DNA from 2 places in the Streptomyces sp. DF42 genome. Region 2 is predicted to be linked to the other one. Evidence: riboswitches for the same ligand, from Rfam matches in the RefSeq annotation. Region 2 holds a riboswitch; the other holds the start of a gene.
The links. Region 2 has a riboswitch for glycine ahead of gcvP (aminomethyl-transferring glycine dehydrogenase). Riboswitches for the same ligand answer to the same signal wherever they lie in the genome.
Positions count from the first base shown of each region.

Region 1: linked by a shared signal. The riboswitch ahead of gcvT (glycine cleavage system aminomethyltransferase GcvT) and the one ahead of gcvP (aminomethyl-transferring glycine dehydrogenase) in region 2 are both predicted to bind glycine.

Region 1 covers NZ_CM177859.1:6,726,460-6,729,860, reverse strand. Annotated here, with positions in the region: gene ACYUED_RS30980 (enhanced serine sensitivity protein SseB) at 1-15, opposite strand, end outside; gene ACYUED_RS30975 (AAA family ATPase) at 103-777, opposite strand; glycine riboswitch at 963-1,061, shown strand; glycine riboswitch at 1,062-1,170, shown strand; gene gcvT (glycine cleavage system aminomethyltransferase GcvT) at 1,214-2,332, shown strand; gene gcvH (glycine cleavage system protein GcvH) at 2,453-2,830, shown strand; gene glyA (serine hydroxymethyltransferase) at 2,845-3,401, shown strand, end outside.
Region 2 covers NZ_CM177859.1:1,567,928-1,571,328, forward strand. Annotated here, with positions in the region: gene gcvP (aminomethyl-transferring glycine dehydrogenase) at 1-2,010, opposite strand, end outside; glycine riboswitch at 2,188-2,283, opposite strand; gene ACYUED_RS07110 (PRC-barrel domain-containing protein) at 2,397-2,783, shown strand; gene ACYUED_RS07115 (DNA polymerase IV) at 2,792-3,401, opposite strand, start outside.

The DNA of each region.
Region 1 (3,401 bases), 5.2 Mb from region 2:
TGGAGGGAAGTCCATCTGTGTCCGACCGCCTGCTGAGAACCACTGCCTGCTGATGACCACTGCTGTGACCGGAAAGGCTAGCGGGTGGGACGGACAAAGGGGTCAGCCCGTGAAGCCGATCCTGCGCAGTACGTCCGCCGCGTCCCGGTCCAGCAGCACCGCCGAGCCGACGCCCTCGGGCAGATCGCCCCGCTCCACCGCGCGGATCAGCCGGCCCGCCGCCGTGCGGTGACGCAGGAACGCGTAGCGGGAGACGCCGCGGCCGCGGTCGCGCTGCCCCCGAAGCGCCGCGCCGGGCGTGACGTCGAGCAGCACCAGATGCAGGAGGCCGCCGCGGCGCCGGGCCTCGCGGGCCAGCCAGCCGCGCACCCAGGCCTGCGTGCCGCAGTCGTGCACGACGACGCCCTCGCCGCCGCGCAGGGCGCGGTGCAGTCCGGCGTAGTGGGCGAGCCGGACGAGGGGGCGGTAGACCGCGTACGGCAGGAAGCGGGAGGCGCGGGCGTCCCAGCGGTCGCGGGCGTCCTGGGAGTCGATACGGACGCCGCGCACCGCGCGCTCCATCAGCGTGGACTTGCCGCTGCCGGGCAGGCCGGTGATCACGACGAGGTCGCGGGGGCCGAAGAGCAGGGCGTGCGGGCTGCGCCCCGAGCGGTCGCGCAGATCGCGGACCACGGGTTCCGGCCGGATGCCGCACGCCTCCCGGGCCGGGGCCGCGGGCTGCTCGGGCAGCGCGACGGCCGTGCTCGTGGCGTACGCCGTGGTCCTGTCCACCGTGATCGTCCTCCCCTGGGGCCGGGTACGGAGTCCCCTGCCCTTCGAGTGTAAAGAGAAGGTAATGCGCGGTGTCTCGTGTTTTCGTGATCGCCTTGCCACAAGCCAGTTACAAAGGGAGGAGCAGATCCGGCCTGCCACCCGCGGACCCGGCGTGCGATGATGTGCGCGCCAACTGCATACCGGCCGTTTGAATCCGCGCGGGAGAGTCCCCAGCACCAAGTCGCTGGGGCGCCGAAGGAGCAAGTCCCTCCCTTGAATCTCTCAGGCCCCGTTACCGCGCGGGCGAGGCACATCTGAAAAGCGGGCCGCCGTTTCCCGGTGGCCCCACCCACGGTGCAAGCCATGCCGCGAGCGGTCATGGCGAACCTCTCAGGTTCCGATGACAGATGGGGAGGAATGCCCTCGCCTGTCCCGCTATGCCCTGGGAGACGACCGTCCGATGAGCAGTACCCACATCCGTCGTACCGCGCTCGACGCCCTGCATCGTTCCCTCGGTGCGACGATGACCGACTTCGCCGGCTGGGACATGCCCCTGCGCTACGGCTCCGAGCGCGACGAGCATCTCGCCGTACGCACGAAGGCCGGACTCTTCGACCTCTCCCACATGGGTGAGATCGCCGTGACCGGCCCGCAGGCCGCCCAGCTCCTGAACTTCGCCCTGGTCGGCAACATCGCCTCCGTCGGCGTCGGCCGCGCCCGCTACACCATGATCTGCCGGGCCGACGGCGGCATCCTCGACGACCTGATCGTCTACCGGCTCGGCGAGAGTGAATACCTGGTCGTCGCCAACGCCTCCAACGCCCAGGTGGTGCTGGACGCGCTCGTCGAGCGGGCCGCCGGCTTCGACGCCGAGGTGCGCGACGACCGTGACGCGTACGCGCTCATCGCCGTGCAGGGCCCCGAGGCCGCGGGCATCCTCTCGTCCCTCACCGACGCCGACCTCGACGCCCTGAAGTACTACGCCGGCCTGCCCGGCACCGTCGCCGGCGTCCCGGCCCTCGTCGCGCGCACCGGCTACACCGGCGAGGACGGCTTCGAGCTGTTCGTCGCCCCCGGTGACGCGGAGAAGCTGTGGCAGGCGCTCACGGAGGCCGGAGCGCCCGTCGGCCTTGTCCCCTGCGGGCTGTCCTGCCGGGACACCCTGCGCCTGGAGGCGGGCATGCCGCTGTACGGGCACGAGCTGTCCACCTCGCTCACGCCCTTCGACGCCGGGCTCGGACGGGTGGTGAAGTTCGAGAAGGAGGGCGACTTCGTGGGCCGCGAGGCCCTGCGGGAGGCCGCCGCACGCGCCGAGTCGAACCCGCCGCGCGTCCTGGTCGGCCTGGTCGCCGAGGGCCGCCGGGTCCCGCGCGCCGGGTACCCGGTCGTGGCCGGCGGTGAAGTGATCGGCGAGGTCACCTCCGGTGCGCCCTCCCCCACGCTGGGCCGGCCGATCGCGATGGCGTACGTCGACGCGGCGCACGCGGCCCCTGGCGCGCCCGGGGTGGGCGTGGACATCCGGGGCAGTCACGAACCGTACGAGGTCGTGGCGCTGCCGTTCTACAAGCGCCAGAAGTAGAAACTGGGCGGTGGGCGGCCCGTCCACGGACGTGACCCCGCGCACATCCTCCCTGCTCACACGCGTATCCAGCAGTCACCCATTCATCAGCACTCCCTCGCGTACAGGAGAATTCAGGCCATGAGCAACCCCCAGCAACTGCGCTACAGCAAGGAGCACGAGTGGCTGTCGGTCGCCGAGGACGGCGTCTCGACGGTCGGCATCACGGAGTTCGCGGCCAACGCGCTCGGCGATGTCGTCTACGCCCAGCTTCCCGAGGTGGGCTCCGCCGTGACCGCGGGCGAGACCTGCGGCGAACTGGAGTCGACCAAGTCGGTCAGCGACCTGTACTCCCCCGTCACCGGTGAGATCACCGAGATCAACGAGGACGTGGTGAACGACCCGTCCCTGGTGAACTCGGCCCCGTTCGAAGGCGGTTGGCTCTTCAAGGTCCGCGTCACGGACGAGCCGGGCGACCTGCTCTCCGCCGACGAGTACACCGCCCAGAACGCCGGCTGAGGAGCCGTAGACGCATGTCCGTACTGAACACTTCCCTGCACGAGCTCGACCCGGAGATCGCCGCCGCGGTCGACGCCGAGCTGCACCGGCAGCAGTCCACCCTCGAGATGATCGCGTCCGAGAACTTCGCGCCGGCCGCCGTCATGGAGGCCCAGGGCTCGGTCCTCACCAACAAGTACGCGGAGGGCTACCCCGGCCGCCGCTACTACGGCGGCTGCGAGCACGTCGACGTCGCCGAGCAGATCGCCATCGACCGGGTCAAGGAGCTGTTCGGCGCCGAGTACGCCAACGTCCAGCCCCACTCCGGTGCCTCCGCCAACCAGGCTGCCCTGTTCGCGCTGGCCCAGCCCGGCGACACCATCCTCGGCCTGGACCTGGCGCACGGCGGGCATCTGACCCACGGGATGCGGCTGAACTTCTCCGGCAAGCAGTTCAACGTCGTCGCCTACCACGTCGACGACGCCGGTCTCGTCGACATGGCGGAGCTGGAGCGGCTGGCCAAGGAGCACCGGCCGAAGGTGATCATCGCCGGGTGGTCGGCGTACCCGCGGCAGCTGGACTTCGCGGAGTT
Region 2 (3,401 bases):
CGCGCAGATGTCGGCGACATGCTCCTCGAACACACCGTGCGTGGAGGGGTACGTGATCATCAGCACGGACAGCTCGTCGCGGTACTGCTCGATCTTCGCCCGCAGGTCCTCGACGTCGATCTCGCCGTCCTCGGCGGTCTTCACGACGACGACCTTCATGCCGGCCATGACGGCGCTGGCGGCATTCGTACCGTGCGCGGAGGACGGGATCAGACACACGGTCCGCTGCTCGTCCCCGTTGGCCCGGTGATATCCGCGGACGGCGAGCAGCCCGGCCAGCTCGCCCTGCGAACCGGCGTTGGGCTGCAGCGACACCTTGTCGTATCCGGTGACCTCGGCGAGCCGCTCCTCCAGCTCACGGATGAGCGTGAGGTACCCCTGCGCCTGCTCGGCGGGCGCGAACGGGTGCAGCTGCCCGAACTCGGGCCAGGTGACCGGCTCCATCTCCGTGGTCGCGTTGAGCTTCATGGTGCAGGAGCCCAGCGGGATCATGCCGCGGTCGAGCGCGTAGTCGCGGTCGGCGAGCCGGCGCAGGTAGCGCAGCATCGCGGTCTCGGAGCGGTGCTGGTGGAAGACGGGGTGGGTGAGGAAGGCGTCACTGCGCAGCAGAGCCTGCGGAATCGCCTCCCCGGCGGCCGCGTCCAGCGCCTCGATGTCACCCTCGACCCCGAACGCGGCCCACACGGCGCCCAGTTGGGCCCGCGCGGTGGTCTCGTCACAGGCGATCGACACCTGGTCGGCATCGACGAGGTGGAGATTGACGCCGTTCTCCCGTGCGGTGGCCACCACCTCGGCGGCGCGGCCCGGCACGAGCGCGGTGAGCGTGTCGAAGTACGAGCCGTGCACGACCTCGACACCGCCGGCGGTGAGCCCCGCGGCGAGGATCGTGGCGTACCGGTGGGTGCGCTGCGCGATGCCCCTCAGCCCGTCGGGCCCGTGGTACACGGCGTACATACCGGCCATGACGGCGAGCAGCACCTGGGCGGTGCAGATGTTGCTGGTCGCCTTCTCGCGCCGGATGTGCTGCTCGCGGGTCTGCAGGGCCAGCCGGTAGGCCTTGTGCCCGTCGGCGTCCACGGACACACCCACGAGCCGGCCGGGCAGGCTGCGCGCGAACTTCTCGTGTACGGCCATGTAGCCGGCGTGCGGACCGCCGAAGCCCATCGGCACACCGAACCGCTGCGTCGTACCGACCGCGATGTCCGCACCGAGCTCACCAGGCGACTTCAGCAGCGTCAGCGCGAGCAGGTCGGCGGCAACGGTGACGAGCGCGCCGAGCTCGTGCGCCTGGTCGATCAACGCCTTGATGTCGCGTACGGCACCGGAGGCACCCGGGTACTGGACGAGCACGCCGTTGATCTCACGCCCGGCGATCTCCGCCGGAACGCCCTCGCTGAGGTCGGCGACCACGACCTCCACGCCCGTCGGCTCGGCGCGGGTCTCGATCACGGCGACGGTCTGCGGAAGCACGTCCGCGTCGATGAGGAACAGGCCCTTCTTGTTCCTGCCCATGCGCCGGGACAGCGCCATCGCCTCGGCGGCGGCTGTGCCCTCGTCGAGCAGCGAGGCACCGGAGGTCGGCAGCCCGGTGAGGTCGGCGACCATCGTCTGGAAGTTCAGCAGGGCTTCGAGGCGCCCCTGCGAGATCTCCGGCTGGTAGGGCGTGTAGGCCGTGTACCAGGCGGGATTCTCCATCACATTGCGCAGGATGACGGGCGGGGTGAAGGTCCCGTAGTACCCGAGCCCGATCATGGAATCGAGAACCTGGTTGCGATCGGCCAGCGAACGCAGCTCGGCCAGCACCTCGGCCTCGGTACGCGCGCCCGGCAGATCCAGGGCGTCGGCGTTCTTGATCACATCCGGCACCGCGGCAGCCGTGAGCTCGTCCAGGGAGCCGTAGCCGACATGCGCGAGCATCTTGGCCCGAGCCTCATGATCGGGGCCGATGTGACGCTGCTCGAAGGGGATCCCCTTCTCGAGCTCGGAGAGCGGAATGCGATGGGCGGTCATTTGCGGAGGCCTCCTGGTCTGCCACGACCTTCGAGGGGTACCACGGCGCGGGTACCCGATCGGCCTCCCCCTCTGTCATCTCGACCTGAGAGCTTCACCGGACCATCCGAGGATGTCCGGCTTTCACCGTCGGTGAGAGCGGAAGCCGTCGACACCCGCCCTGCTTTCCAGAGTGACCTCGTCCGCGCGGTACGTGAGCCTGAGAGATTCCGGGGAGGATTTGCTCCTTCGGCGCCTCCGGTGGTGTCCGGAGGACTCTCCCGCACGGGGTCAGCAGCCGCTGTCAGCCTACCAGCGAGCGCACCACGAGGTCCTTCGAGTGGCCACCTGCCCCGATGTGCTCTTTTGTAGTGCTTACGAATGAGTTGCGACCAAGTGGAGGGCCCGTGCAGACCGACATCGATCCGCGCAACCTGATCGGCCGCAAGGCGTTCGACCGCAGCGGCACCAAGCTCGGCACCATCGACGAGGTCTATCTCGACGACGCGACGGGCGTGCCGGAGTGGGCGGCCATACGCACCGGCCTGTTCTCCCGAGACGCCTTCGTTCCCCTGGAGCCCAGCGAACTGGTCGAGGGCACCCTCCACGTCCCCTTCGACCGCTCCCTCATCAAGGATGCCCCCGACTTCGGGGTCGGCCGCCACCTCTCCCCCGAACAGGAACTTCAGCTCTACCACCACTACGGTCTCGACATCGCCTCTCCTCCCTCTCCTCCCTCGGTCCCGGACCGGTCCTTCGGCAGGATCGCCGGCGCGGAGGACGCCGACGCCTGACGTGCACGTCAACACTGAACCCCGTCCACGGAAGCCGCGGATCCAGCCGCCACCAACGGCAGCGGCTCCGCCTGTTCCAGCTCGGGGTCGTCGGTCCGGAAGGTCCGCACCCGCCCCGGCTCCGACTCGGGCGTCTCGAACCGAACGGTGACCCGCCCGAGGCCGCTTCCCTGCACCCACCCGTGCCCGAACTCGGCATGCCGCACATCGTGCCCCGCGGGCCAGCGCCGCTCGGCGGGTGCCTCCTGCTCCGGTACGGGTTCGTCCGCCGTCTCCTCCACCGTCGCCTCCGTCCGCTCCCCCGCGGCCTGCGCGAACAGATCCTCCTGCGTGTAGTCGGCGAGCCCGCTGACCCCGACACCGAGCAGTCGTACGCCACCGGTGGTGTCCACCATGTCCAGCAGCCGGGCGGCCGCCTCCCGCACCACCCCCGGATCGTCGGTGGGCCCCCGCAGCGTCTCGGAACGCGTCAGTGTCGAGAAGTCGTAGCGGCGCACCTTGAGCACGATGGTCCGCCCCGAAAGCCCCGCCCCGCGCAGCCGCCGCACGCACCGCTCGGCCAGCCGCTGCACCTCGAGGCCCACCCTCAGCCGGTCGTGGATGTCCACGTCGTAGGTG